DNA from 4 places in the Paenibacillus sp. D9 genome. Region 1 is predicted to be linked to each of the others. Evidence: riboswitches for the same ligand, from Rfam matches in the RefSeq annotation. Region 1 holds a riboswitch; each other region holds the start of a gene.
What was found. Region 1 has a riboswitch for cyclic di-AMP ahead of VE23_RS16850 (G5 domain-containing protein). Riboswitches for the same ligand answer to the same signal wherever they lie in the genome.
Positions count from the first base shown of each region.

Region 2: linked by a shared signal. The riboswitch ahead of VE23_RS10445 (TrkH family potassium uptake protein) and the one ahead of VE23_RS16850 (G5 domain-containing protein) in region 1 are both predicted to bind cyclic di-AMP.
Region 3: linked by a shared signal. The riboswitch ahead of VE23_RS13710 (hypothetical protein) and the one ahead of VE23_RS16850 (G5 domain-containing protein) in region 1 are both predicted to bind cyclic di-AMP.
Region 4: linked by a shared signal. The riboswitch ahead of VE23_RS17735 (C40 family peptidase) and the one ahead of VE23_RS16850 (G5 domain-containing protein) in region 1 are both predicted to bind cyclic di-AMP.

Region 1 covers NZ_JZEJ01000001.1:3,746,777-3,754,289, reverse strand. The annotation lists gene ispE (4-(cytidine 5'-diphospho)-2-C-methyl-D-erythritol kinase) at 1-232, opposite strand, end outside; gene VE23_RS16875 (small, acid-soluble spore protein, alpha/beta type) at 343-528, opposite strand; gene veg (biofilm formation stimulator Veg) at 698-970, opposite strand; gene yabG (sporulation peptidase YabG) at 1,114-2,010, opposite strand; gene rsmA (16S rRNA (adenine(1518)-N(6)/adenine(1519)-N(6))-dimethyltransferase RsmA) at 2,181-3,053, opposite strand; gene rnmV (ribonuclease M5) at 3,034-3,597, opposite strand; gene VE23_RS16850 (G5 domain-containing protein) at 3,813-4,787, opposite strand; cyclic di-AMP (ydaO/yuaA leader) riboswitch at 5,206-5,429, opposite strand; gene VE23_RS16845 (TatD family hydrolase) at 5,610-6,383, opposite strand; gene VE23_RS16840 (HD domain-containing protein) at 6,409-7,513, opposite strand, start outside.
Region 2 covers NZ_JZEJ01000001.1:2,282,593-2,290,105, reverse strand. The annotation lists gene VE23_RS10465 (YezD family protein) at 1-165, shown strand, start outside; gene VE23_RS26455 (hypothetical protein) at 525-677, opposite strand; gene uvrC (excinuclease ABC subunit UvrC) at 934-2,904, shown strand; gene VE23_RS10455 (VanZ family protein) at 3,152-3,670, shown strand; gene VE23_RS10450 (CPBP family intramembrane glutamic endopeptidase) at 3,738-5,378, opposite strand; cyclic di-AMP (ydaO/yuaA leader) riboswitch at 5,616-5,783, shown strand; gene VE23_RS10445 (TrkH family potassium uptake protein) at 5,901-7,253, shown strand; gene VE23_RS10440 (potassium channel family protein) at 7,275-7,513, shown strand, end outside.
Region 3 covers NZ_JZEJ01000001.1:3,014,715-3,022,227, reverse strand. The annotation lists gene VE23_RS13735 (Fe-Mn family superoxide dismutase) at 1-1,127, opposite strand, end outside; gene VE23_RS13730 (alpha/beta hydrolase) at 1,277-2,299, opposite strand; gene VE23_RS13725 (IclR family transcriptional regulator) at 2,763-3,530, shown strand; gene VE23_RS13720 (dicarboxylate/amino acid:cation symporter) at 3,838-5,199, shown strand; gene VE23_RS13715 (hypothetical protein) at 5,326-5,790, opposite strand; gene VE23_RS13710 (hypothetical protein) at 6,118-6,741, opposite strand; cyclic di-AMP (ydaO/yuaA leader) riboswitch at 6,747-6,936, opposite strand; gene VE23_RS13705 (amidase domain-containing protein) at 7,153-7,513, shown strand, end outside.
Region 4 covers NZ_JZEJ01000001.1:3,947,484-3,954,996, forward strand. The annotation lists gene VE23_RS17730 (M15 family metallopeptidase) at 1-453, opposite strand, end outside; gene VE23_RS17735 (C40 family peptidase) at 701-1,204, opposite strand; cyclic di-AMP (ydaO/yuaA leader) riboswitch at 1,210-1,372, opposite strand; gene VE23_RS17745 (hypothetical protein) at 1,612-1,851, opposite strand; gene VE23_RS17750 (hypothetical protein) at 2,202-3,032, opposite strand; gene VE23_RS17755 (M1 family metallopeptidase) at 3,060-5,039, opposite strand; gene VE23_RS17760 (YwhD family protein) at 5,218-5,766, shown strand; gene VE23_RS17765 (helix-turn-helix transcriptional regulator) at 6,111-7,010, opposite strand; gene VE23_RS17770 (family 4 glycosyl hydrolase) at 7,273-7,513, shown strand, end outside.

The DNA.
Region 1 (7,513 bases):
GCTCCTTGATGAGACGCGCGGCTTGGAAGGCCAGATTCTTCTCGTCCAAAGGTATGTAGCCCGCCTGGCTGGAAATGATGATCGTGTCTCTCTGAAGCTCTTCCATCTCCAGGCGATCCGACAGATCTACCATGGTCATGATCATTTCAACCTCGTGATAGCCGTCCGCGCGCTTGCGCAGCACGTCCAGCAGCAGGTTGATTTTGGCCGGGGCCTTCTCGTAGATTTTCATATGTCGTCACCCGTTCGTTAGATAAACTGGATTTATTATACCATCCGAACGGATAAAAGCGAAAGCGGCCCCATGCGCGGGAAACCGCGCCGGAAGCCGCTTGTCATGCTCTAGCTCTGGTTCTGGCGGGATGCGGCCTGCTCGGCCATCTGAATGGCGCGCTTGACCATATTGCCCGCATCCTTCGCCTTGATGCCGCCCCATCCTTCTTCCTGGACCGTGTCATAAAAGCCAAGATCCTTGGCGAGCTCCACCTTCAGCTGTTCGGACATTATGCTGCGTCTTCTGCGGCTCATGCGTAGCCTCCTTGCCCTCCGGCTGTATTGGGCCGTCAACGGCGACAGCCCTTCCTGTAGTATGAGAGCGGACTCCCGCTTCTATGCGGTCCCCGAAAGCAAGCATAAAAAAAGCACGACAGCCGGCAGCGGTCGCGCGAAGTTCCCCGGTTAAGCATCTATTGGACGATCAGTGAACGGGATTGATCCGTACTTGGCCTTCGTCGTTGCAGACGGTGACCTCGACGGAATCCGTCAGAATGTCCGCGTAACTATAGGACACACGCTTGAAAGCATGCTGATCCTGATCCAGCTTGACAATGAAAACAGATGGGTAGGTTTCTTCCAAAACACCGGAACGTTCAACCGTCTTGCGCCGGCCTCCGTTAGCCCGCAGCATGATTTTGGCTCCAACATGTGCTTCCATGCTGCGCTTGATCTCAGACAAAGCATTTCTAGCCATTGGCAACTACCACCTCTTTCCTTGTCCATTATAGCCCAAGGGAGGAGGCGTTGTCAAATAAACGAAAATTATATCATCGCTCCAACTTTAGTGTCAATGAAAATTTTTCGACTTCGCTTTCAAGATGAATAAGGATTTACAGCTTACGCATAATAAGGGTTTGGCTTCACATTTGTAACCGTCTGCGGCTTCGGAAGACCGACCCTGTAACGTCCCATCGTCTCGATTCCGCCCACCCCGTCGATGCCCGAAATCGTGCCGTGTATGACATCCGGCAGGTTGATCGGCTCCCGGATCGACGTGTAGCTTGCCTTGATGGCGATATAGACCGGATCGAGCGCATGAATAAGGATGCGTCCCGGCGAGCTGGCGAAGTTGGCTCCGGACTGCAGCAGCGCCTCATAATGGGACTGGCATGCCCCTGCGACCACGATCAGATTGTCGCGGTTCTTGTCATACTCCCGGGCCACATGGACCGCGTTGACGAAGTTCTGGGAGTTCTTATAACTGCCTATGCTGTAGAGATCGCCTGTAGGGCGGTTCTTGAGCAGGCCGTCATGGCCGGTAATGACGACGACATCCGGCTTCACCTGCGGCAGCAGATGGTACAGCAGATCCGCCATCTGCGGTTCGCCGACGTGAAGGCCTTGAGCCGGCACCTTCATCTGATTGTACAGCTGCATGCTTTTGCGCATATAATTGGCGTCGCCGTCCAGATGCAGAACTTTGCCGGGCAGGTCGAAATATGCCTGTGCGGAAGCATTGGAGTCTCCGGGACGGAAGTCCATCTCGTGATGGACGGACTGATCGATCAGCTCTTGGCTCATTCGCTGGTTGGACGCCTTCACCTTGCTTCGGACCGACTTCGTGACGCCCAGCTCCTCCGGATCGGCCACCTTCGTCAGGTCGCCGAGCGGCGCGTCGGCGAGCAGACGGTAATCCGCTCCCTTCAAAATGGCGGTATCCCCGCGTATAGTTTCGATGCGGAACAATACATCCCCGCCGTAGGAGCGCCGAACGACAAAATCCCCTTGATTCATTAGGCCCATCACCTCTGCCTTATGGTATGGGCATAGGCCGCCGGAGGTGACAACGGGTTTTCGGCGCTGCGTGACTGGCGCGGCTCCCAAGGCAAAAAGCCCTTCATGAAAGGATCTCACCGGATCCTCATGAAGAGCTTCGCTCAGCCGCAGCAGCGCTGCCGGGTCTGTCAGCCCTTAAAGCCATGCGCTTCAAGCGCTGCCGTCAGAGAGGCATATTCCTGCAGCGACAGCGTTTCGCCGCGCCGCACGGGATCGATCCCCGTCGATTCGAGGATGCGGGTAAGCTCCTCCCGCTTGTCCTTGCCTATCCAGGAGGACAGATTGTTGTGGATCGTCTTGCGGCGCTGCGCGAAGCAGGCTTGAACCGTACGGAAGAAGAAATCCTCGTCCGCAACGTCCACGGCAGGCTTGTCGCGCATCGCCAGCTTGATGACGGCCGAGTCGACGTTCGGCTGCGGAATGAACACCGTATGAGGCACGATGCAGACAAGCTCCGGCACCGCGTAATACTGGACCGCCACGCTGAGGCTGCCATAGGCCTTCGTTCCGGGCTTGGCCGCCATCCGCTCCGCGACTTCCTTCTGGATCATAACCACGATGTTCTCCAGCGGCAGCCGCTCCTCCAGAAGCTTCATCAGGATCGGTGTCGTCACGTAATAGGGCAGATTGGCCACGACGCTGACGGCGCTCACCTCGCCGAACTGCTCCTTGAACAGCTCCTGCAGGTCGATCTCCAGCACGTCGCCGTGAACGATGCGCACATTCTCGTCGGCTTCCAGCACCTCCTGAAGAATCGGGATCAGCCGCCGGTCGATCTCGACCGCTGCCACCTTGCCTGCTTCCCTGGCCAGCTGCTGGGTCAGCGCGCCGATGCCGGGACCGATCTCCAGCGCCCCTTTGGTAGGATCCAGTCCGGCCGCGGCTACGATCTTGTTCAGAATATTGGGGTCGATCAGGAAGTTCTGCCCCAGGCTCTTCTTGAAGGAGAAACCATGCCTCTCGATGATTTCCTTCGTTCTTCTAGGTGTCGCTACGTCCACGGGCGATCTCCTCCTCCATCTGCCGCAAGGCTTGTCCGAATTCTTCCTTGGTGATCTGAAAGCTGGCGCAGCGCTTCAGGAACTGCTTGCCGTTGCAGTAGCCGATGCCCAGCCGGTTGCCCATGAGCAATCGCCGCCGGGCCGCATCGCCATGCACCAGCAGACCCGCCTCCAGCAGATCGGCATTGGTGATTTCCGCCTTCTCCGGATCTCCTTCCGTCCGAACGGACGCCAAAGCTCTCCTGACCGCTTCCGGCGAGGCATTCTCCACGCCGATATCGCCTTTGTACAAGGCGTCCTCCTGCGGCAAAAAGGCATGCTTGCAGCCGGGCACCCGCTGCGAGACGATTTTGCGTATTCTCTCTCCGGCATGGTCGGGGTCGGTGAAGATGATGACCCCCCGCCGCTGCATGGCGAGCTCGATGCGGCGCAGCACTTCCTCGCCGATCGCCGAGCCGTTCGTTTCGATCGTGTCGGCTTCCACGGCGCGCCGAATCGCTGCCGTGTCGTCCTTGCCCTCCACGACGATAATTTCTTTGATCAAGGCCTTGTCTCCTTTAATTCAATACGCGTGTAAGGGGGTATAAAAAGAAAAAGAGGCTCGAGCCTCTGAATGCCGGCCAGGCCCGAATCCGGACTGCGGCCCAAAAGGACGGCAGTGGTCCTAGCATAAGCCAAAAAAGCCCTCTCTACTCTCCTCATACCCGATAAACGTCCAAAACGGGACCGCCTCGAAAAGGCGGACCCGTATCGCTTGAATCAGCTCAGCTTCGGCTTGGTTGGTCCCAGCACGTATACGGTGTATCCGCGCTTCTTGCCGAACTGCTTCACGTAAGATTCACTCTCGTAGAACACGTCGATCTTCTTGCCGTTGATCGCGCTCCCCGTATCTTCTGCACGACGGAAGCCGATTCCTTCTATATATACCCACCATCCCATCGGGATGACATCCGGGTCGACTGCAATGGTGCGGCCTTCCGATACTTTTGCTCCGGAAGCGGTGATGCCGTAGCCGGCGTCGCCTTTGGATTTGCCCGTAGAGGCAAAACCGGCGGTATAAGCCGTCAGGGTGACGTTGTTCAGCACTTTCTTGGCTTTGAGCGAGAGGCCTGATTTGGTGACGGATTGCGATGCCGAAGACGCTGCGCTGAGAGCGACAGCTTTAGGCTTCGGCTTTTCCTTGGTGCCGACCGCAACGATCTTGTTGACGGCGGGCTGTTCCATCGATTTGGCGAGCAGCGTCATGGATACCATCTTGCCATCCTGGTATACCTTTTCGAAGGTTTTGACCAATTGGCCGTTCTGGCCGGCCTTCACCATTTTCAGCTGCCCCTTTTCCAAGGTAGCATCCTCTTTGCGGATGACGGTGAAAGGAATGTCGTGCTTTGTCGTGGTCGTATGCTTGTCGATTCGCAGCACCCGAATCGTCATGTTCGGTTTCAGCTGCGAGGAGGTGTCAGGGAGAATTTTGTCTTGCTCGCGAATCGGAATATTGGACTCTCCGATCGCGGCCTTCACGGTTTTTTCGGTCGTGTACACCGTCGTAGTCTTTCCGTCAGCCATAATCGTCACCGGCACAGCCTGATCAACAATGATCCGGTCTCCATCCTTGAGCGCCGCGCTCAGCGGAACGGAAATCTGGTCGTGCGGTCCGACAGTTATAGCTTGTTCATCCAGTAGGTGCTGCAGGACATCCTGCTTCGTGCTCAGGATCGTTTCCTGTCCGTTCAACACTACGGAGACGTTCTTCTCAGACGTTCCGTGCAACAACACCAAAAACATGAAAGTCATCGCGATTGAGATAATTAAGCTCAGTAGGATCAAACGCAGGTTTTCATGCTTCCATCGCCATTGGAAAGACTTGCTGGATGATCGTTGTACATGGGTGTCCTTTAAGGGAATTGCGCCCACTTCTTCGGTCCTCCTTACATAGCCCCGCCGCCTCGTGTTACGCATGACTATTTAAGACGCGACTATTAGGTTTTGTACGTGCCGAGCAGCACGCCTATCAACCTCTTGCTTCACCTCCACGGTTAACCCTATGTCGACGGTTTACGCAATATTCAAACAAAAAGAAGCCGTCGACAGAGGATCTGTATCGTGGCTTCCCGGGTTGGTCACGCTGAACACATGGAAAGTGGAGCACGAGGTTGATCTCTCTTATATGCGCTTACGAGGTTAGCTGACGGGTTCGGACAAGAGAGCTGCCCTATTCGCCTACTCGGCCTGCTCAAGGCCTTTTGGCAAAATTCACCCCTGGAAAAGGTCAGTTCGTCCATCCAGTCCGCTCCGGAATATCCTGTCATCCGGGACTGCAAGGAATCGCTGCTTGGTTCCCCCGCTCTCCCTTGTGGGGAGATTAAGCGAATGATTAAAAACTGCATCACTCAAAGCTCTGAGTTGAATCATACAGTTTCGGTCAACCGATTGTAAAGAAGAGATAAAAGACTCTTTCAGCCAAATTAGAGGAAAATCCGGCCGTTTTGGGCGGTTTGACGGAGCAGAAATATAATTTTTCTCAACCAGGCACCTTTTTACAAGCTTTTTCGCCCGATTTTAAGAAAGCTGGAAACATTTTCTTGCATTTGCAGATGTGATGGAAACGATCTCATTCACATTTTTGCCTTTTATTTCCGCCGCTGTCTCGGCAACCAAGGCCACGAATGCGGACTCGTTCCGCTTCCCTCGATGTGGATGAGGAGCCAGATAAGGGGAATCCGTTTCGATGAGCAGACGGTCCAGAGGAACCTGCGCAAGAACCTCTTTCGGCACCCTGGCATTCTTGAATGTCACCGGCCCGCCGAACGAAATATAGAAGTTCATGTCCAGACACTGCTTGGCCGTTTCCCAGCTGCCGGAGAAGCAGTGCATGATGCCTCCGACCTCAGCCGCCTTCTCTTCCCGAAGGATGCGGACGACATCCTCATGGGCATCGCGGTTATGAATGACGATCGGCTTGCCGGTACGCTTCGCGATGCGGATCTGCTCTCGGAATACCTGCTGCTGGACATCCTTGGGAGCGGTATCCCAATAATAGTCCAGTCCGATTTCCCCGATGGCGACGACTTTCGGATGCGCCATCAGCGCCTCCACCCGCTCGAGGTCCCCTTCTCCCACATCGGCGCTGTCCGTCGGATGCCACCCGACAATGGCGTAGATGAACGGATATTTTTCGGCAAGTTCCAGCGTCGTCGGTATCGTCTCGCGGTTGAATCCGACATTGAACATCAGCTCAACCCCCGCGTCGCGGGCGCGCTGGATCGCTTCCTCGCGGTCATTGTCGAATTTGGGGGAGTCCAGATGCGTATGCGTGTCAATCAATCCTGCCATGTTTCGACTCCTTTCGAATGGCGGCCTACAGGCCAAGTCTTTCCCGAATATCCGGTTCCATGCGATAGCTGAGCAGCGAAGCTGCTTCGGCATCGTAGAAAAGCCGGTATTGGCCGCGGTGCATGCCCGTTATCGACCTCACCACATCGGACTGAGCGGATATTTCCGTCAGCTGCATGGAGCTGTCAAGAAGCAGAATCGGAGGCTTGCCCCGGTTTCCTTCCTCCTGCTTGTCCATTCCCGAACGATACACATGATAGGGAAGATCATAAGGAAAATCAATTTCCAGCTCGTAATCGCGGTTCATTCCGGCGGCCGCCAGCCTTTCGCAGAACAGCTGGGCGTCTGATTCATGTTCGCGGTCGAAGGTTATATACTTGTACAATTTGCGATTAAGGAATCGGGTGCATAAGGATGCCAGCCGTTTATCCTCCTCTTCGGTCCAGGCGGCAAAAGCCGTTTGGACGAGCGATTCGTCCAGCTTCAAATAGGATGCCACATCCAGCTCCTGATTGAACAGCCGCTTGATCGGCTCGGGAATCCAGGAGAAGGCGTAGCCCGAACGGCATAATTCCTGGGCCCTCAGAAGAATTTTCCTCAGCACAATCTCCGAGCTGCGTGTAACCGGATGAAAGTACACCTGCCAATACATCTGATAACGGCTCATCAGATAATCCTCGACCGCATGCATGCCGCTGTCCTTTACGACGATCCTGCCCTGATGGGGGCGCAGCACGCGGAGAATCCGGTCCAGATCGAACGTTCCGTAATTGACCCCCGTAAAGTAGGCATCCCGGAGCAGGTAATCCATGCGGTCCGCATCCATTTGGCTCGACACCAAATTAATGACGATCGGCTTCTCGTAGGTTTTTCGGATAACGGAAGCTACTTTGCCCGGAAATCCAGGCTCGACGGAACGCAGGAGCCGGTTCACTTCCGTATCTCCTTCTATAATAGAGCAGCTCCATTCCTCATGATCGAATTCCATGATTTCTTCAATGGAATGGGAGAACGGCCCATGCCCGAGATCATGCAGCAAAGCCGCGCAGAGGCTGAGAAGCTTCTCCTCCCTGGGCCAGTCCGGGTATTCGCTGCGTTCGAACTGCGAGATGATGCGCCGCGTCAGCTCA
Region 2 (7,513 bases), 1.5 Mb from region 1:
GAAGCCTGGCTGGAGCGCATCGCCGACCAGGTCAACGGGCTGGAGTACGGAGCGGTGGTCATTACAGTTCATGACGGACGCATCGTGCAGATCGACCGTACGGAGCGCAAGCGGTTCGATGCCGCCGCCCTTCGGCAGCAGGGTGCCGCCGCGGCACAGGGATGAATTCAATGCAAGCCGAGCAGGGATAAAAGGACGGGATAGGGGTTGCCCCTATCCCGTCCTTTTTGGTTCTGCCGGCCGGCCTTGCGCCTGGAGTCATGCGCGGCAAATCAAGTGCCCGATCTGGATTCAGTTGGCGTCATCCCATTCCAGACCCTTCATACCGGCGCCTGCGGCCATGGCGAGCTGGGGCACAGAGCTGTTGAGGCTCGGCATCATGATTGCAGCTCCTGGAGCGAGCGCGATGAGATGGTACTGCTGAGTCGGTCTCGACGACCAAAGAGTAAATAGGCCGATAAAAATGAATACCCTCCTGGCCGGAGCCGGAGGGTTGAATTGAAATGTGTGGGTGGAACGGATGCCTAGGAAATGATGTATTTGACAACCACCATGATAATATAGGCAACGGTCATAAAGCCAAGCATGCCGCCGAATCCGACCATAAGATCCATCAGGTCGTCACGCGGTTCCTCGTTCAGATGCTCGCGCGGATCTCTTACATTGACGCTTTCCATTGTTCGCCCTCCTCGCTTCAAGACTCAGGTATCGCCGTCCCGGCCCGGAGGCCGTTATGTATCCGGACAAGACGTTATCGCATCAGCTTGTAATAGTATACCCAACCTGGCGGAGTTATGTAAAGGTGAAATTTGGCTTTTGGAACCGCTGCCGAAAGCGGGATCCGGCCGCGGCTGACGGGTGTCGGCTCCCTGTGCTACAATAGAGAATACGGCAAAAGGCCAGCGGGGCCGAGCCGCGAAAGGTGGATTGTCCATGGATCCCATCAAGGGGAAGCTAGCGCTCCTTCCCGACCAGCCGGGCTGTTATCTGATGAAGAACGGCGAAGGCACCATCATCTATGTCGGCAAGGCCAAAGTGCTGAAAAATCGTGTCCGTTCCTATTTCAACGGAACCCATAACGGCAAGACGCAGCGTCTCGTCTCGGAAATCCGGGATTTTGAATATATCGTCACGGCAAGCAACATGGAAGCGCTCATTCTGGAGTGCAACCTGATCAAGCAGTATCACCCCCGCTACAACGTGCTTTTGAAGGATGACAAGTCCTTTCCTTATATCAAGATTACGAATGAGAAGCATCCGAAGCTGGAGGTTACCCGGCGGATCGTGAAGGACAAGGGCAAATATTTCGGTCCGTATCCGAACGCCTATGCGGCGCAGCAGACCAAGAAACTGCTGGACCGCCTGTATCCGCTTCGCAAATGCAACACGCTGCCCGACAAAGTGTGCCTGTACTACCATCTCGGCCAGTGCCTCGCACCTTGCGAATTCCCGGTGGAGCAGGCGACGTACGACTCCATGGTGCAGGAGATCGCCCGCTTCCTGAACGGCGGCCAGGACGAGGTCAAGGCGGAGCTGCAGCGCAAAATGCTGGAGGCTGCGGAATCGATGGAGTTCGAGCGCGCCAAGGAATACCGCGATCAGATCACGGCGATCGATGCCGTCATGGAAAAGCAGAAGATCACGCTCGCCGACGCGCTCGACCGCGACGTGTTCGGCTATGCCACCGACAAGGGGTGGATGTGCGTGCAGATTCTGTATATGCGCAGCGGCAAGCTGATCGAGCGCCATACGACGACCTTCCCTTATTACGGCGAGGCATATGACGACTTCATGACGTTCGTCACCCAGTACTACAGCGACAACCCGGCTCTGCCGAAGGAAATTCTCCTGCCGGTGCCGCCGGGCGAGCTTCATGCCGGTGCGCCGGAAGAAACGGCAGACTCCGGGCCGTCCGCCGGCCGCGAAAATCAAGCCGCCGCAGCGGCGGCATCTGCGTCTGAAGTGGAGATGGAAGAATCTGAAGCGGCGGCATCATCTGCGAAGATTGCAGAGGTCGCAGCGGACGACGGCGGCGAGGCTGCCGCGGGATCCCATGCGGAGGAGATCCGCACTTCTCTTCAGAGCTGGCTCAAGATCAAGGTCCACATGCCGCAGCGGGGGCGCAAGCGCGAAGTCGTCGGCATGGCGGAGGGCAACGCCAAGGTGACGCTCGACGAGAAATTCAAGCTGATCGAGCGCGATGAGGAACGCAGCGTCAAAGCCGCTTCGGGCTTGGCAGCTTCCATCGGCTTGACGACGATCCGGCGCATCGAGGCGTTCGACAACTCCAATATCCAGGGAACGAATCCGGTATCGGCCATGGTCGTCTTCATCGACGGCAAGCCGGACAAGAAGGAGTATCGCAAGTACAAGGTCAGGACCGTCCAAGGGCCCGATGATTACGAGACGATGCGCGAGGTCATCCGCCGGCGGTACGAGAGGGTGCTCAAGGAAGGGCTGGAGCTTCCCGATCTTATCGTGGTGGACGGCGGCAAGGGGCAGATCAGCGCGGCGGTCGACATCCTCGAGAACGAGCTCGGCCTTCAGGTGCCGGTATGCGGACTCGTGAAGGATGCCAAGCACAAGACGGCGCAGCTTATGGTCGGCGATCCGCCGGAGCCGGTCATGCTGCCGCGCGACAGCCAGGAATTCTATCTGCTGCAGCGCATCCAGGACGAGGTCCACCGCTTCGCGATCACGTTTCACCGAGAGCAGCGGGGCAAGTCGATGGTTCAATCGACGCTGGATTCCATTCCCGGCATCGGGGAGAAGCGGCGCAAGCAGCTGCTGAAGCATTTCGGCTCCCTCAAGAAGATCCGCGAAGCGACCGCCGAGGAGTTCAAGCCGCTCGGCATCGGCTCCGCTCTGGCGGAGCGGATCGTGGCGGCTCTCAAGGAAGAGTAGCGTTCCCATGCCGCGAGACCGGCAAGACACGGAATGAAGCCTGCTTGGCAGCAGCGCCGCGATCGGCGGAGGCTGGCCGAGCAGGCTTTTTTGACGGCTTCTTCTTGACTGCCCCGCCTGACATGCCGGCAGAGTCCCGAACGGAGGTCCCGGAAAAGGCCGGACAAAGGTCCAGTTCATCCGCTGGATGACGTCATGCTATCATGGTGAAGCTGGCAAAAGGCTTCGGCGAGCATGGAGGGAATTCATGAACAAAAACTGCGTTCCGATTCTGTTATGGAGCATGGCGGCGGTGTACGTGCTGCTGATGGCGGAGCTGCTCTTCCTGAGGGAGGGGGACGGCTTGAGAAGCTTCAATCTGATCCCATTCCATACGATCCAGGAATACATGAACGCCGACGGCGGCATGCGCAGGAATGCGGTGGACGTCAACATATGGGGCAATATCCTGCTCTTTGTTCCCGCCGGGATCTATGCCATGCTGATCGGCAAGTCCGGATCGATATGGCCCAGGCTTGCAGCGGTCGCGCTGCTCAGCGCAGGCGTGGAGGCCGGTCAGTATATTCTGGCCGCAGGGGCGGCGGATATCGACGATGTGATCCTCAACTCGACAGGCGGCTTGATCGGAATCACGATCTATTCCGTCCTGAAGCTGGGATTGAGAAAGCAGGAGCGGGTCAAGCTCTTCCTGTCTCTCTTGTCGGCCGGAGTCGGCGTGCCGGTTCTGATCCTGTCCCTCGTTCTGTACGCCGTCAACCGGGTGTGAGCCCAAAGCAAAAAGCAGAGAATCCGGAGATTCTCTGCTTTTGTTCTGAAGCGCTGATGACTGGAGCTTAACCGGGCGCCAGCGGAATGCTGCTGCTCCGCCGCGAGCCGTACCATTTCATCGCCCAGGCCACGCCGGCAGGCGCGGCGATGTAGACGACGCCAGCAACGATATTGCCGGCTCCGCCGATCAGGAAGAGCGAGATCGACATCAGCACGGAGTCCATGATGGCATGGGCGAATACCGCCGTGAAAAATCCGAACCGGAGGAAGATGTATCCGAACAGAAGGCCGAGAATCGTCAGCTCGATCAGCCTCGTCGTAGACGGGTAGATCGGATAGGTCACATGCCCGAGCGCCCAGATGATCGTAGGGATGAGACAGGCGGCGAACGGGTTTTTCAGCCATTTCATCAGGAGGCCGATGCCGAACAGCCGGTATACGGCCTCCTCCTGGATGGCCGCGCACCACGCCAGCAGCGGCATCAGCAGCGGAGCGGCGAGGTTGTAGGGCGACTGGGTCACGTCACTTGTCGACCAGGCTCCGGTAAATGCCGACAGGCCGACCAGGATAACGGTCTGCAGGCCGAGAAGGATGAAGCCGAGCACATAGGCGAGCTTCATGCTGCTCCATGCGGTCTCTCCGAAGCGGGACTCGCGGGAGGTCAGCCACAGCCGCCTGCCCTGCGCGCGCCATAACCCGTCCCCGGCGACGAGGGAGAAGTAGGCGGATAGGGCGAGCAGGAAGGTGAGGCCCATCGTGATGACGAGCTGGACCTGGACGACGGTCTCGGCGTTGGGCCGCGCTCCATACATGGCACGGAGGCCGTCGAGCATGTTCACGTTGTTGACGGCATAGAAGCCGAGGAACACGAGGCTGATCGCCCAGCCGCGGCGGAAGGAGCTGTACTTCCTCATGAGGACGGAATAAATGACGGCGAGAATGAACAGGATTCCGCTCGGCAGCAGATTGCCCAGCAGCGACAGGCTGGAGGCGATCCGGTCCTGATCCGCCGTGTAGGCGAGGTAATCCTTGGGCACTTCATAACGCGGCGTGAATTCCGCCAGGACGGTCTTGCCGCCAGACTCCGCTGCGGCGGCGGATGGCGGAGCGGCCTCGATGGTGAGGCGGGCCTGGCCGATCTGTCCTCCCTGCACGGCATACACCGTCTTGTAGCCCGCCGATTCTCCAACCCTCTCCAGCTTGCCGTAGCCGAGCTCGGCGGCTTGCTTGGCGGCGAGACGGTCGAGCTGTTCCGCGCTCGGGGCAAGGACGTCCGAGGATTCGCCGGCAGAGGGCTTGAACACCTGCTTCCAGCCGATCACCCGGCCGCTGGACATGCCGACCTCGACGAACATCTGCCCTTCGGGCAGGGAGAGGGACACCTGCCACGTATCGGTCGGAACGATCTTGCCGGGACCCTCATCGAATTTTTTGGCGAGCTTTTCTTTGCTGAGGTAACCGGTGATGTCCCGGTCGGATTGGTGGACCGTATGGGCGGTGAGAGGCTCGGAGCCGGTCAGCTGCCGGGCGAAAGCCATCGCTGCCTGCTGAGCGTCGGCCTTGGGAACAGGCTTGCCGGAAGCTTCCTCTCCCGACAGCCCTCCCGCGAAGGAAGGGATGATTTGCAAAATCAGGAAGATGGCGGCTCCAATGATTCCCGTCCAAAAGTACTTTCGATAGCTTTTCTCCAACTCGGAGCTGTTCATGATTGTCCTCCTGACGATGCCTGACTGCAGGGCGAGCTTTTATAACCTTACCACAGCGGCTTTCAAATTATCCATGCCGAGGCAGGGAGAGATCGAGATTTCGCGCAAAAGAAAGAGCAAGGGCAGGATTGCGCCTTGCTGCGCTTGTCCCAGCACTCTTTTCCGCCCCATATCGCCCAGCAAGCTTGGATTGGGACATTGGTAACCCGTCCTCTATCCTATATAATCAAATCCGACCATATAGAACAGCCGAATTTCCAAAAGAATACGGGGGAACCATATAGCTGCCTGGAGCAGCTTGGGGTGAATTCCGTTCCGGCGCAGGCGGCAGCCTGTCGGGAGCGGATAGGGCAGCCGTCATGCCCGAATCCGACAGCTAACCTCGGAGGCTGCTTGACCGGACTCGCAGGGCGCACAGGCACTTGGGTTTCCAGTGCTTTTTTTGTGCTTTCGAAGCGGCATGCGATGATGCCGGGACTTCGCGAACGGCAGGGATATGGAGGCAAAAGGAGAGTCGCCGGCATGCAATCATGGTCTTCCGTATTCAAGCAAGCTTTCAAATTGTCGCCTCCGCGCATTCTCGTCGCCGGATTCGCCGTCATGATCGCCATCGGCTCGCTGCTGCTGATGCAGCCGTTCGCCACGGCCGGCGGAGAGGGCACGAGATGGATCGACGCGCTGTTCACCGCCACCTCGGCGGCCTGCGTCACAGGCCTCGTCGTCGTGGATACCGGCACTCATTACTCGATTGCAGGCCAAATCATCATTCTGCTGCTGATTCAGGTCGGAGGGCTCGGCTTCATGACGATGGCGACGCTGTTCGCCCTCGTGCTGCGCAAGCGCATCTCGCTCAAGGACCGGCTGCTGCTGCAGGAAGCGATGAACCAGAGCTCCATGGAGGGAATCGTCCGGCTGATCCGCAAGGTTCTGCTGTATTCCCTCGTCATCGAAGCGGCGGGAGCGCTGCTGTACGCGGTCCGCTTCGCAGCGGACATGCCGATCGGCCGCGCCGTTTACTTCGGCATCTTCCACGGCGTATCCATGTTCAACAACGCCGGCTTCGACATCTTCGGCGACTACCGGAGCCTCACCGGCTATGTATCGGATCCGCTCGTCAATATCGTGACAATGGCGCTGATCGTTACCGGTGGCCTCGGCTTCATCGTGCTGTCCGATCTGATGGAGTGGAGGAACAACCGCAGGTTCTCCCTCCATTCCAAAGTGGTTCTGCTGGCCACGGGCAGCCTGATCGTCATCGGAGCTGTCGTCATCTTCATCTTCGAATATTCCAACGCCAAAACGATGGAGCCGCTCGGCTTCGGAGGCAAGGTGCTCTCGGCCTTCTTCCAATCCGTCACGACGCGTACGGCGGGAGCCAACACGCTCGACATCGGCGCGATGCGCCAGGCGAGCCTGTTCTTCATGATCATCCTCATGTTCATCGGGGCATCGCCGGGCTCGACGGGCGGCGGCATCAAGACGACGACGTTCATGACGCTCGTCGCCGCGATGGGCGCGATGATCCGCGGCAGGGAGGACATCGTCCTGTTCCGCTACCGTCTGGCCAAGGAGCGCATCATGAAGGCCCTGACGATCACGATGCTGTCGCTTGCGCTCGTGCTCGTCGTGACGATGGTGCTCTGCACCGTCGAGGACCGCGATTTCCTGCGGATTCTGTTCGAGACGGTATCGGCCTTCGGCACCGTCGGGCTCAGCACGGGAATTACAACCAGCCTCAAGGATGTCAGCAAGCTTCTGCTGAGCCTGACGATGTTCGCCGGCAGGCTTGGGCCGCTGACGATGGCCTACGCGCTGAGACCGAAGCAAGGCAAGGAATTATATAAAAATCCAGAAGGCAAGATTATTATCGGATAGGAAAGGAAATAAAGAGACACAATGGGAAAGGGTTCAAAAGGAGAGCAGTACTGCGTCATCGGACTGGGCCGATTCGGCTCCAGCCTGGCCAAGGAGCTCATGCAGCTCGGCTATGAGGTGCTCGGCATCGACCGCAGCGAGGAGCTGGTGGACGATATGAGCGCCCTGCTCACCCATACGCTATGCGCCGACGCGACGGACGAGGACGCGCTGCGCGCGATCGGCATCCGCAACTTCGACTGCTGCATCGTGGCCATCGG
Region 3 (7,513 bases), 730 kb from region 1:
CAGTCCTTGACGTAATCGGGACGTTTGTTCTGATGCTTCAAGTAATAGGCATGCTCCCAGACATCCAGCGGCAGCAGGGGAATGGCGTCCCATTGGGAAAGGTTCTGATGCTTCTCCGCCTGCAGGATTTCCAGCCTGCGGCTGCGGGGGCTCCAGACGAGGATCGCCCAGCCGCCGCCCTCAACCTTGCCGGCAGCCTCGCTGAACTGTTTTTTGAACGCGTCGAAGCCGCCGAAATCATGGTCGATGGCATCCCCGATCGTGCCGACAGGCCGGCCTCCGCCTTGAGGCGACATGACGGTCCAGAACAGCGTATGCAAATAATGGCCGGCGCCGTTGAAAGCCAGCTCGCGCTCCCAGTGCTTCACGAGGTCGAAATTCCCGTTTTGCCTGGAAGCCTGAAGCTCTTTTTCCGCCTTGTTGAGATCCGTGACGTAAGCTTGATGATGCTTGTCGTGATGGATTTCCATCGTTTTCGTGTCGATGTACGGCTCCAGGGCATCATAGGCATACGGAAGCGGCGGAAGCGTATGGCCTCCGATGGGAACCTGCTTCAGCTCCTCGGCCGGATAGCCGTAAGTGAACAGCCTGCCCGACCCGCCATCTCTAGAAGCCGAGGCTGACGGTTCCTTCTCCGAGCCGCCGCTGTCGGAGCGGGCGGCTTCGTCGGCGCGGCTGCGGGCTTGGCTGTAGGCCTCGGCCTTCCCGAGGCAGTAGCTGGCTTCCCGCAGCGCATGGTCGACGGCGGAGCGCCCGGCCTGATCTCGAGCCAATGCGGGGCTCGCTTGCAGCATTTGCGCCAGCTGCTCGATAAAGGTTCGGGTCTGGAGCGCGGATGCCTCCAGCAAGCCTGCGGTACGCTGGTCGATCATGGCCAGAGAAGGCTCGGCCTCCTCGCTTCTCTGCCCGTCTCCGCTTAGGCGAGCCTCCTCTCGAAGAAGCTCCTCGGCCTGCTGCCCGGTCAGCCGGAACAGAGGCTCCCACTGCTGCAGCAACCCCCTGTAAGCCGGCTCCAGGCCGGGAGAGACGAGCCGGATCAGCTCCGCGTTGCTTTGTTCCTGCATCTTCCATTCCTTGATATCCTCCAGCAGCTTGAGCTGCCTGGCGCTTCGGTCCGCTTCCGGCATATGTGGCCGCCCCCTCGAGCATGTAGTTTCCATCCTCTTCTAGATGTATTCGGGCTCGGGGACAGCTATGTTCGTGCTTTTAGAGCTCAAAAAAACCGGACCCACGAAGGGTCCGGCCATTAGCTTGGGAGGATGGTAAGGGGATGAGATCAGGCGGTCGCGCCATCGTTCTCGAGCGACTGGTTGACCTGGCTGAGAAACAAGGCGACACGCTGGATATATTCCTTGGGGTGCTCTCGGTACAGCATCTCGTGATAGCCGCCGTTCACGATCCATTCCCGCGACAGCGGATTACTCTGCCGGCTCGCGATCGTTTCGGCCGACTGATAGGAGGCTTTGGCATCCATCGTGCCGTGGATCATATAGATGGGAATATCATAATCGGTGCTCATGACCTTTCCGGCGGGAATCTTGTTGAAATCGACCCCTGTCCAGAGCGGCAGAAGCGCCTCGATCAGAGGCAGCGAAGGAAAGCGGGGCAGATCGATGATCTGCCGGACATTCTCGAACAGCGTGTCGGGACTCGGCACGAACGTGCTGTCGAGAATCATGGCGTCGATGTCTTTCGTTTGCAGCGCGGCTTGGAGCGCGGTTCCGGCTCCCATGCTGAAGCCCCAGACGACCACCTCGCCGGAGCCGTGGCTGCGGGCGTAATTCACGGCGCCGAGCAGCTGCTGCGACTCCTCCCAGCCTCCCGTCGCCGGGGCTCGGTATTGCTTGGAGGCATAGCCGTAATCGAACATAAGCACGTTATAATGAAGCCTGTTGAGCAGGCTCGCCAAATCATACATAGGCACCCAGGTTTCTTCCCGGTTCGCTCCGTAGCCGTGGCTGAGGATGACGGTCCGATCGGAGGCTTCCTTGACGGAATGGCCGGATCCGGCGGGGATATACCAGCCGCTCACGGTCGTACGGCCGCTCTGGCTGGGAAAGGTGATGTCGCTGTAGCTCAGCTGCTTGGCTTCCATGGGATTGGAATAGACCGGAGCCACATAAGGATAAGCGACCATCCAGGCGATGTAGCCGTGGAAAGCGGCAGCCGCGAGCAGGAGCAGCGCAGCCAGGGCAGACACGGAAGCGATCAGCGCGTTGCGGCGCGTATCCCGGCGGGGAGCGACGGATGACCGGTTTCCCTCGAGGTTAAGCGGCGTCGACAGGGCGGTGCTGCTCATATCGTCTTCCCCTCCCTTGCAATGTAAGCGGTATAGATCCGATGTACTACTACTTTATGTGTCTTTGGTCCGGGCTGTCAATTGATGTCGGTGATTTGTTAAGCTCTTGTAATCTGCTTGTAAAACAAAGCCGGCAGCGGCTGAAAGCAGGGGAAGAAGAGGCGGTTTCTTTACGGAATTCGGGAATCCGGTTATACTAGAAGAATCTCGGTTTCATTGTGTGAAACCTTATAGCGCTAAAAAGCATGGACGAACGGAAAACGTTCCTCTATAATGATAATGATTCTCAGTTGATTCGGACCACCGCTTGCAGGACCGGCTAGCTCCGGCATATTCCGGGCAAGTTGACGTACCCGATATTCTGTCCGAGGGTTCGGGTTCAGAGCGAACCGATAAGCAGCATCCCGGCGCAGAGACGGGAATGAAGAGGCACCGCATCCGGTGCCGGAAGGAGATGAAGAGCGTGGAGCCAAGAGGAGCCCGTGCGGATGAAGGCAAGTCGAACGTGCGAGCGGTCGAGCGCGCGCTGGATATATTGCTGTGCTTTACGACCGAAAGCGATCTGCCGATGACGGAGATCGCGGAGCGCGTCGGCCTCCATAAGAGCACCGTCCACCGGATGCTGGCGACGCTGGAGGACAAGGGTTTCCTGGAGCGCGACCGCAGCTCGGAGAGGTACCGGCTCGGCATGAGGATCTGGGAGCTCGCCGCGCACATATCGCGCTCCGGCGATCCCGCCGCGATCTGCCTGCCGGAGATGGAGCGGCTTCGCGACACGATCGGCGAGACGGTAAGCCTGTATGTGCAGGACGGACGGGAGCGGATCCGCATCCAGGCCGTCCAGAGCAACCAGGCGATCCGCAGGGTCGCGCCGGTAGGCCTCAGGCTGCCGCTCTATGTGGGAGCTTCGAGCAAAGTGCTGATCGCCTTTGCAGAGCCGTCCTTGGCCGATCGGCTCATGTCCGACGAGGCGATGCCGCCGGGCCTCGATCCGGCTGCGTTCCGCGAGCAGCTGGAGGAAATCCGCCGCATGGGCTACGCTACGAGCCAGGAAGAGCGGGAGCCCGGCGCCGCGGCTGTGTCGGCTCCGGTGTTCGACCGGTCGGGCCGGCTGGCGGCCGCGTTGTCCGTCTCGGGACCTTCGGCCCGATTCACGCCGGAGATCATCGCCGAGCAATCCGCTCGCATCATCCAGTCGGCTCAGCGCATGGGAGCCATGCTGTCCGGCTGATCGGAATGAACAGGATGGCGCTTATCAACGGGGCCGCTGGTGCGGCAGCCGGGCGCTGGAAGGGGCTTTGCCTGTCCGGAGCCTGTCTCGGCGTCATATCATGCGTCCTGCCGCGAGGGCAAGTCGAGCATGACGGCGGAGACGCATTGAAACGAACCGCTCCAATATCGGAGACCTCAAGGTCTCTTTTTTTTGGCTTTCTAGGACATGGAAGAAGTTTACGGGTTAATAATAGTTGACATCTATCTTAGATGTAACTAATATACTATACCATAGTAACATGATAGGAATAAGGGAGTTGAGCTGCTTGGTTCCAAATAATAACCTGATCCATGCCATACAAACGAACTGGATCAGCTTGCTTGTCTCTATTGTCGTCATCGGCCTGCTCGTAGGGCTGGCGCGGCGCCGCGTATCCTTCGGCTACCGCGTGCTGATCGCGCTCGGAATCGGGCTGGTCGTCGGCATTACGCTGAACGCCCTTGAGCTGGATGCGACCAGCATCGGCACGATCGGGTCCATCTACGTCAACCTGATCAAGATGCTCGTCATTCCGCTTGTCGCCGTGCTAGTCATTTCAAGCATCACCTCGATCTCGAATCTTGGGCAGCTGCGCAAGATCGGGACGAAGACCATCCTGCTGTTCCTGGTCACGACCGGAATCGCAGCTCTCATCGGGCTTGTCGTCGCCCTGGTCGCGAACCCGGGAACGGGCATCGCCCAAAGCGTGCCGGAAGGCTACGAATCGCGTTCCATTCCGACTTTCTCGGAGGTCATCCTGAACCTGGTTCCGTCGAACCCGATCGGGGATATGGCGGACGGCAAAGTCGTGCCGGTTCTGATCTTCTCTATCTTTGTCGCCGTGGCGATCGTGCATCTCAGCTCCCGCAAGCCGGAAGCGGTCGAGCCGGTGCGCCAGGTCATCGAATCGCTGAAGCAGGTCATGAATCAGGTGACCAAGTACATCATCCGCTTGACGCCGTACGGCGTGTACGCGCTGATCGGCTCCATGGCCGCCAAGTACGGCGCCGAGACGCTCAAGCCGCTTATCACGCTCATCATCGCGACTTATATCGCGCTGCTGCTGCACTTCATCCTTACCTTCGGAGCGCTGGTGACCTTCGGCGCGAGGCTGAATCCGTTCAAGTTCCTCCGCAAAATCTATCCGACCATCGCGGTCGCCTTCACGACTCGCAGCAGCTACGCGACGCTGCCGGTCAACCTCGAGGTCATCACCAAGAGACTGCGCGTATCGCCTCGCATCGCCAGCTTCGTCGCTCCGCTCGGCGCGACGATGAACATGAACGGCTGCGGCGGCGTATGGCCTGCCGTCGTGGCGGTATTCGTCGCCCAGGTGTACAGCGTGCCGCTGGGCTGGTCGGATTACGTGCTCATCGTGCTGGTCAGCATGATCTCGTCGATCGGCGTCGCCGGGGTGCCGGGTCCGGCATCCATCTCGACGACCGTCGTGCTCACCGCGCTTGGCCTGCCTCTTGAAGGACTGGGTCTGGTGCTTGCGATCGATGCCGTCGTCGACATGGGCCGCACGGCTCTGAACGCCTCCGGCACGACCGTGTCGACGCTGCTGGTCGCCGTATCGGAAGGGGAATTCGATCGAGAATCCTACGAGCGGGATGAGGAAGACGAGCTCGAATTGAGCCACGCTTGATGGTGGAATAGAAAGACTGCCAGCCGTTATTGCGGCTGGCAGTCTTTTTTATACGCAATGGGAACTATTCATGCTGTTCCCGACCCGAGGATGACTGCTGAAGGCCGGCTAAGAACGGTCGGCAGATCATTCTGCAAAGATAAAAGAATCCAAAAGACGATATACATCAGGCTCATCTTTTATCGTATAGGAATGGATTTTATTGGGATCGGGGTTTAATTCGATTACATCCATATTTTTGTTGTCCTTGAAATTCATGCCCACTGCAATATCATTCCTGTCCAATATGGCGATTTCGTAAGTGAATTTAACATCTGGATTTATTTTTCCGTTTTTAGCCGATACGGTTTTAATTTCACTTAATTTGTTCAGCACATTGCTGATGCTTTCTTTGTCGGTGAGGTTGATTTCTATTTTCCCTCTCGTCTCTTTAGACGTTTTACTCACACGGACGGAAACGAGGTTGTTCTTATCCAATTTAGTTATAATTTCATTTAAGCTGCTCTTATCTTTAGCCAAGTAGGCATACAAGAAAAATCCTGCAATCGCAAGAATTATTATTCCCATATTCCACAGATATGATTTTTTCATTGTCTGCTAAATCGCTCCATTTCAAGTCAAACTCGTAAGGAAAGGCGGAACAGGCTGTGCACCAATGCATAAGGGAATAATATCCAGATTAGACTAGTTTAGCATAGTGTTCCACGATGGGATACAAATCGAGAAGGAACTACGAATAACAGGATGGTCGACGGGCGTCCCGGACAGCTGCTTGGCTCTTCCCGGCGGAAGGACCAGCGCTGTCAAAATAATGCCCCAAGTGTCCGCTCCAGGCCCTAAAAAGCCAAGAGGCATCCCCCGGCCGCAAAGCGGACAGGGGATGCCTCTTGAAGGAATGAAGGACAGAGCGCCATCCGGCTACAGAGACAGCCGGATATGGATGTCGGATGTTTCGATCAGGGAGTTGCGTCTCCAGAAAGCGGTGGCCGGGAACAGCGTGCCTTCCTGGGAGGACGGCTCCAGCGTCTTGCGCAGCAGCCGGTCCCTGTGGTCGCTGATCCATTCCGCGTCGTAATAGAGCACGGACATCGCCTCGTCGGAGCGGACCCCGACGAACGGCTGGAACCAACGGCTCCACGCGTCCCAGCTTCTCGGCGCCTTGGCGTAAGGAATGAGCACGGAAGCCTGACGGATGGAGGAGCCGAAGCACAGATGCAGCACGACGCGGTAATCTCCGCGCTCGGGATCGACGAGCGGTCCCGTGCGGGTGATGAACAGGTCGATGCAGCGGATGCGGCGGCCCGGTGCGGACAGCTCTTCTTCGAGCGCCTCGGGCCGGAAGGGCGGCCTTGCGGCTGTCTCGGCAGCCGGGGCCGGCTGGGAATAAGCTTCCGCGACCGCCATGTCCAGCGCGATCGGCGCGTCCAAGCCGGGAAACGGCGGCGGAGCCAAGAAGGCCTCGACCGCAGACGCAGAACAGACGGAAGGCGCAATGAAGCCCTCCTGCGCGGAACAGGCCGCGCGGTTGTCTTTCAGTGACATCCTGACATCTCTCCTTTGTGCGCTTACGGGGTTAGCTGACGGATTCGGGCCAGAGAGTAGCCCTACCAAAAGGAAAGAAACGCGGCTTCGGCAGCCCGGCCTGTTCCTTTCGGATTCACCCCGGCAAGCGTCGACAGACGCCCGCGTATTGGTTCCCCCGCTTCCACGATACGTGGAATTCAGCAAATATGGTGATAGAGTGGTACATCATATCATAAGCCAGCCGGGCTTGTTTTGTAAAATACGATATTGACTGAAAATTCGATATATATCTGCCGCATTCTCGTTATAGCCACGGATAACGGCGTTTAAGCGCTCTATCCGGCTATGGGTCCGCATATTTTAATGGAGAGCAGTCATAAGATCATCTTGATGATGGGCGAATACCGACCAGAAGGGATGGGGAAAGGAATGCCGCGTACCGGTACCCGGGGAGTCAAACGATCGGAGGCTCAGCGCTCGCAGCCGTCTTCCGGCAAGCAGGCTGCGCTCGAAGGCTGGAGAGGAGCCGTGCAGGAATACGTGCACGGGTACAACGAAGCCGAAGTGGAGCGGAGGCATGAGGTGCTCGGCGCCCTGCTGGAAGACAGGGATCACCGCCGGCGCCTGGAGGAACGTCTGCGCCGGCTGCGCCTCAGGGACGAGGAGCGCGGCATTCTGTCGCCGCAGAGCGAGACGAGAGCGACGCTGCTGAGGATCAACGAGTCCGCGACCGAAGTGTCGGTCGTCTTGAAGCTGCATGTGAAGCGTCATGTCGAGCATCGCGGCCGCT
Region 4 (7,513 bases), 200 kb from region 1:
ATCCCAGATAATATCGCCTGTGCGGTCCTTGAGAGCGAAGTCGATCGCCAGACCGTAGTTGTGGTAGGATTCTCCGCCGCGGGCATGGGTAACGATGGAGCCTCCGCCTTCCCGGCCTTTGCTGTACAGGACATCCTGCTCCGCCGAGCTGCGGAAGCCGTCGGTGATGACGACTTTGATGCCTTTGGCGGCGGCCAGCGAGATAAGCTCGTCCTTTTTCCGGTCGAGCACCGGATGCAGCTGCGTTACGGGAGGCACCTCCCGGTATAGTCCCGGAGGGACGACCCGGTCGAACAGGCGCGGCTTCTCCAGCTTGAACAGGGCTGCGGCTGCCAGTACAAGTCCTGCGGCCAGCAGCAGGCAGCCGAGGCCGTTTCTGCGCCGGGTCTGAGTCCGGCCTGCGGACTTGGGGCTGCGGCCCTTTTGTCCGCCCGTCATAGGGCTTTGCTGCATGAAGGTCTCCTTTGCTCGTTCGCATTGTTCAAGCTTATACGAGCGGAAAGGAAAAAAAGCTTCAGGAAACGGCGGATCGGCATGGAATTCGTTTCCAGCTGGATCAGCGGGGGTAAGGAAAGGAATGGGCTGGAAATTGCAGCCGCCTTGGCGCCGACAAGTCCAAAAAGCAAACAAACCGCTGGCAGCCGCCCCGAAGGGCCGGCTGCTGCGGTTTGCGCAAGGGGGGATCCGGATTCAGGACAGGCTAGTCCACATCGGGACTGCCGTCAACCGTATCGGCTGGATCGTCGGCGTATTTTTCGTACTTGGTGTCGTCCATGATCCGGCGTGCGGACACGTAACGCTTCGTATAGTAGGAATCGCTCAGGCTGCTGATCATGACGCCTTTGCTCGACGAGGAGTGGGCGAACTTGCCGTCCCCGACATAGATTCCGACATGCGAGACGCCGCGGCCGCTCGTATTGAAGAACACGAGGTCGCCCGCCTTGAGATCGGCCTTCGCGACTTTCTTGCCCAAGCCTGCTTGGGAAGCGGAAGAATGCGGCAGGGAGATCTTGAATTGCTTGAATACATAGGACGTGAATCCGGAGCAGTCGAATCCGCTCGTCGTCGTTCCGGCCGTCTTGTACGGCGTGCCGACGAGATCGCTGATGACACCGTCCATTTTGGAATCAGCCGCTGCGCTGCCTACGCCTGCAGTGAACAGCAGAGAGATTCCGAGGATGAGGCTTGCTGCTTTCTTCTTCAAGCTTGAGTTGCTCCTTCCAGAGCCTACGAGGTTAGCTGTGGGGTTCGGTTGAAGGTTCCCTATGATTCCTGCGGCATGCGTGAGAATGACTGGCGACGCCCAAAATCAATTCACCCGGAAAGTGGTTCCCCCGTTTCCATGTTCAACGGAATTCGGCATTTTGAATGATACTGGAAGACATATTCTTGCTTTTCGCCGCTTCTCCTTCCGAAAACGACATTTTCTAATAATTCTCATGTTTCAAAGGGATGAGGACAGCGTTTACATCGCTGTTTATAGGGGAGCTATTCTCCCCGCAGCAGATGATATTGGCGACTCGTCCCGATTTCTGCGCCGTGGCCTGCAAGTCCAAAAAAAGCCCCGCCTTCTCCATGAGAAGGCGGGGCTTGCCTGATTCCGCGGCTGGATCAAACGGTATAAAGGACGTCTTCCATCAGGGTAAGCAGCCGGGATCTCATTCCGACCAGCTTCATCAGGGCTTCCTCCTGCAGGCTGCCGGAATCCGGGCTGAGCCGGGCGTGTTCGCTGCTGATCGCCTCAAGGGCCTTGCCGGCGTTGGGGTTCAGGTCGTAATGCTCAAAACGGTAAAGCAGCTCGGCGGTGGATTGGTGGAGCTCTTCATAATAAGCTTGAATTTGTTCGGTCATCGTTCGATTTTCCTCTCTGGTTTGATTATTTTCTCTATTCTGCTGTTCGATGTATGGGGGCGGCTCCGAGAGAGCCGGCGATTGTGTGTGCGGTAAACTGCGCTTACAGCATGCCCATTCGTTGTTTTCATCGCTTGCATCTGTCGATGCCCGTCACATCCGGAGGCAGACAGCGGATGGGGAGCGGGAGCCCGTCAGTCTGCCGAACGCCGGGATTCGATATCTGTGAATCGAGCGGAACGATAGGATTCCCGAATGCCTGAGAAGTTATTAAACCGGCAGGCGCTCTTTGAAAACAAGTCCTAATTGTCAGAGAATTTTCACAATTGTACGATGGAATTATCGCTTTGTCAACTAATGTGACGCGAATCCTCCCAGCAAGCGTACTGTGATGTCAGCAGCCACAAGTCGAGCAGCGTGCGGACCAGATGATAGGCTTGCTGGATGACGAGGGCGGCCAATCCGGCCCATCCCATCGCTGCGGCGCTGAAGCCGGCCCCGATGACGCCGGAGAAGAGGAGCAGGATCAGGCTGAGGCCCGCCATCGGGAGCAGCCGTCTGCAGGCGCCCGACACGGAAGCCGAGACTTTGAGCCTGGATACCGCTCCGAACTGGAGGGAGAGGCTGAGCAGATGCAGAATCCCGATCCACAGCAGCCACGCTGCCGCCCAAGGCAAGATGCTGACGGCGATTTCCTGCAGAGAGGAGCCGTTCCTGACTACATCCCATGCCCGGGAGCCCAGCCACCAGAGAGGAGCGGTGGCAAGAAGCGTTTCCGCCCAATAGAGAAGCAGGACCGGCTTCCATGCCTTGCGCATGCCCTGAAGGAATAGGGTGCCGCCTTCATGTCCCGCCGCCGCATGGTGGATGGAATAGAACAGGCCGGCATTGATGAGCGGCGTGACGATCATGCGGGAGAGGAGCAGGGCGGCCAGCGTCCACAGGAACGGCTGGGCGAGATCGGTCTTCATGAGCCGGAACTGGGCTTCCGCCCAGAACAAGGCATCCGCCCCTTGCGAAGGCTCGTTCGCTCCGGGATACCGCCGAAGCAGCGGTCCGATAATGGAGTCGACATAACGGTAGAGGAAAAATCCCCACAACAACCGGTACAGGAACAGGGCGACGGCCACAGGCAGATGTTTGATCGTCAGGCGCCACCCTTGCTTGAGATAAGTAGACACGTTTGAGACTCTCCTCTCTTCGGGCCGCTACCAGGCGAACGCTCCCGCAATCCATTCCAGCGCCTTCACGATGCCGAGGCTGATCCGGACCTCCTGCTTGCGGGGAGCCTCGGCCTTCAGGAAGTTGTTCATCTGCCGGTTGTCCAGTACGTTGGTGCGGTCCGGATCGACCGCGGCCCAGAGCAGCGGGGAGGGAGCGGTCAGCTTGTAGAGCATATCCGATTCCACCCCGTCCCAGGTGCGGGAGGCCGTAGAGCCGTCGGCGAACTTGAAGGTGACCGGAACCGGACCGTAGACGCCGCCGCCCCGCTTGACGAGCACGTCGGACTCGTACATTTTGGAGGCGCCGGAGTCCGCTGCCTTGGAGACGCGGATGGAGGCGACTGAATAGTCGGCCATCTCGCCTCCGTACACGAACTGGCTGAAGTAGTCGTCCCAGTTCTGCTTGCTGACCTGCTCGACGACCTTCTTGAAGTCCGCCGTGGTCGGATGCTTGAATTTATATTGGTTGAAATAGGTCCGCATGATCTTGCTCATGATGTTTGTGCCGACCCGGTTCTCGATGCCGGTCAGCACCAGCTTGGCGCGGCTGTAGACATTGTCCGCATACCGGCTGTGCGAGCCGAACGACCAGGAAAGCAGCTTGAGCGGGGCCGGATCGGTGACGTAGCTCGCTTCCAGCGCCGTGCGGGGCTCCACTCCGTATTCGCTTTCCATGACCTTGTCCTCGGAGTAGGAGGTGAAGCCTTCGTCCAGCCAGGCTTCCTCGAACTCGTTGGAGGCGACCATGCCGTACCAGTACTGATGGCCGATCTCATGCACGACCGTCCGCTCCAGACTGTAGCCGGGATTGTCCGTCTCGGCGGCGAATGCGGTCACGAGCGTCGGATATTCCATGCCGCCGGCGCCATTGGCCCCTTTGGGAGGAACGACGATGGAGAGAGTGCTGTACGGGTAGCTGCCGTACCACTGGGCGTATTTGGCCAGGGCCGATTTGGCGGCGTGCATGTAACGCTCTTTCTGCTCCTTGTGCAGCGGGTCGAGATAGAGCTTGATGCGGACTCCGGGAACGCCGGGAGCGGAGAAAGGCTCCTCGCTGTAAAGGAAATCGGGCGAGGCGGACCAGCCGAAGTCATGCACGTCCTCGGCATAGAACGTATATTGCTGTCCGCCCTTGGCCGCTTCGAGCTTCGTCTGGACGCCGGTGGCAGCGACTTTGTAGCCGGCGGGAACTTCGATCTTGACGGAATACACGCCGAAGTCGCTGTAGAATTCCGAGTTGCCGTGGTATTGGTGCACGTTCCAGCCTTCCGCGCTGCGCGTGCCGGTGCTGGTCGTGTTGTAGGCCGCGATCTTGGGGAACCACTGCCCCGCCATCGTGAAATCCCCCGAATAGCCCATGCGGGCGAACACCTCGGGAAGCCCGACGGTGAAGCCGATCTGGAGCGTGACCTCCTCGCCCGGAGCGACCGGCTGCGGCAGCTTGAGCTTGGCCAGCGTGTAGTCGTCCTTGTTGCCGTCGTCCGGCTGAACATAGTGGACCCGAGGCAGGAGGCTCTCTCCATCCTCCGTCTTGAAGGAGTCGAGGCGCATGTAGCCGGTGCTGCCGGCCGTCGCCTTGTCGTCCCGGAGCTTTCCGCCGGATTCCTTCATGAACGTGGTTTTATCCGACAAGAAGGCATTCGGATACAGATGGACATACATGTCCGACACGGTTTTCCGTCCGGGATTCTTCCAGGTGACCGTCTCCGTCCCGGTCAGCGTGCGTCCGCTCAGCTTGACCTGGATCTGGTAGTTGGTCACTCTTCGGGACAGCGGCTCCGCTTCCGGCTCCGGGGCGGGAGAGCTCTCGGCCGCCGGCTCCACGCCGGGTTCATTTCCGGCAGCGGCAGCGGCATATGTATAAGAAGTAAGTCCGTGATGTCCGCTGCCTTGGAACGGGGCGAGAAGAGATGACGTGAAGAGCAGGGCGAGCAGCAGTGTTTTGCAAGTTCGGCTTGAGGCCATGGACCGGTTCCCTCCCGTTGACAAGCTTCTAAGGCATGTATATGTTTGCTTTTGCCTGATTATTAGCTAAAATGGAATTTATCCGGACGAACTCCCGGCCCGTCCCGCCAGCTAGCGGTTTGACGGGCTTTTATAGCCATTTTGGACTTCATTATTCACACGGAAGAAGGGATCAGCAATGGAAGAAAATCAAGGAACGCCATCCCCGGGCAGCCCGGAGGGAGAAGCGGCGCAGCCGGCCAAGGGCAAGCGCTCGCTGTCGCTCAACGTCGTGAGCAGCAAGGAGCATCGCGGCTTCGGAGCGGGAACGATCGATCTCAGCCGCGTATCCTCGGTCATCATCGACGGCGGCGAGGCTTATATCGATAACGGCGCGATTCATGCGAAGAGCAAGATAGAGAAGGGCATCAAATTCCTTACGGACAAGGAAGCCGTTCCGAACGGCCGTCCGTGCTGGATCGTGTGGGTAGCCGTCGACCGCGACGACGAGGGCTCCTACTACGCGGGAGCGACAGCCTGTCCGATGACGGTTGATCCGGAAATCCGCCGCGGCTGGAAGATTCTCGCCCAGCATGTCAACAACCTGGACTATGCGATCAAGCGCCGGTTCATGCTGGAGGAGCTGCCGGCTTCCGACAAGCAGGCGCTCAAAAAGCTGCTGATCGAGAACAACGCCGAGTGGTGGGAGAATTCCCCCGCGGCGCTCAAGGAACAGCTGGAAGGCTGAGCATCCAGGCTTCTCATCCAACCTCCGTCGGCCGCTTCGAGCGGCTGCTGCGGAGGTTTTTTTGTCGGGCTCATTTTCTTCTGTGAGCAGGAAATGGGTTATACGGGAAGGAATGGGAAGGAAGGGTGAATCATCTTACGAGAGGGGGGTTCGTATCTTTAGCGGATTCGGGTTCAGCGGCATGCTCGTGCTGGTAGTGTTCATTGTCCTTCTTATATGGCTGATAAGGAAACTGATCCATAAATAACTTCTCCATCCTTAAAAAGGGCTTGCAGCTGACAGCTGCAAGCCCTTTTCGGCCAAAGCGTCGCTCCGGCCTGCGCGCGGGGAGGCTGCCCGGATGCCTATCCCTCCATGCCGCGGCGGCTCAACGGCGTCAAATAGTGGGCGGCGCCTTCTCCGGCGGCACGGCGGAACCCGGACGGGCTTTGACCCGTCCATTTGCGGAACTGGCGGCTGAAGCTCTGCACGTCGCGGTAACCGACCGCATGCGCGATCTCCTCCACCGCAGCCGGCGTTGCGGCCAGCAGGCGCATTGCCTCCTGCTCGCGGAGCATGGCCAGATAGCGGCCCGGGGACATGTGGAACACCTCCCGGAACAGCCTGCCGGCATGGCGGCTGCTGAGGCCGATGCGGGAAGCGAGAGTCTCGATCCGGGGCATGCCGGATTCGCCGTCCCATGCCTGGGCAAGCGCGCCTTCGATTTCGGCCGCCAGCCGTCCGGCAAGGGCTTCCCGTCCGTAATCCTGGCGGTCCGGCTCAAGCCGCAGAGATTTCTCCGCAGCGGCCATCATGGCGCATGCCTCGCCGAGGACGGCGAGGCGGGAGCCTTGTTCCGCAGCTTCGTTGAGCAGCCTGTCCATTTTAGGCGCAAGCTCGAGAGCGAGGCTGGAACCGGCGGAATACAGGACTTTGTTTTTTCGCTCCAGCAGCTCGGTCAGGCCGAGATCATCGCATTGCAGGTGGAACACGGCATAAGTGAGGCTGCCGCTGCCCGCGCTGCGGAATTCGTGAATCTGCCCCGGATGGATCAGCACGAAATCTCCCGGATGCTGAAGGAAGGAATCCTTGCCGGCAATGACCTCCTGGACTCCCTCCAGAACCAGGTTCACTTCCACCATCCGGTGATGCACATGCCGCAGACTGGTGAATCCTTGCCGGACGTTATTGACCTGCAGCCCGTACAGATACAGCCGTTCCGACAGGCTCTCCAGCATAAAAGGGCGGTAATCGCGGGTTTCCAAATGGCCGAGCTCCTTTTCATCCTGCAGGAATGGATATAGGCGGCGCGAACCTCCCGCCGCGAGTGCTTCCACCCCGTATACGCGGCGGCTGCGTCCGCAGGGAATGTCCGTTTTGGCTAACAATAGCTTGGCGATGAGCCGGGATGGTTATTCCGTCCCTGCCGATCTTCTCTCTACAATATAGAAGAACGGACTTCTGCGGCAAGCCCGGCATTTTGTCCGGCGCCGCAAGTATCGAAGCCGTCCAAAGGAGCAAAGCGGGATGAAAATCGTTCTGATCGGAGGAGGCAGCTTCGTGTTTGCACCGACCGTCCTCGAAGACTGCATCGTCAAGCATCGCATGGAGGGAGAGCTCGTGCTGGTGGACTTGAATCTGGAGGCGGCCGCCGCGATGGCAGGAGCGGGCCGGGCTCTTGCCCGGCAGCACGGGGTCGATCTCCTCGTCTCGGAGACGGACAACAGGGAAGAGGCGCTGCCGGGCGCGGACTTCGTCATCCTCTCTG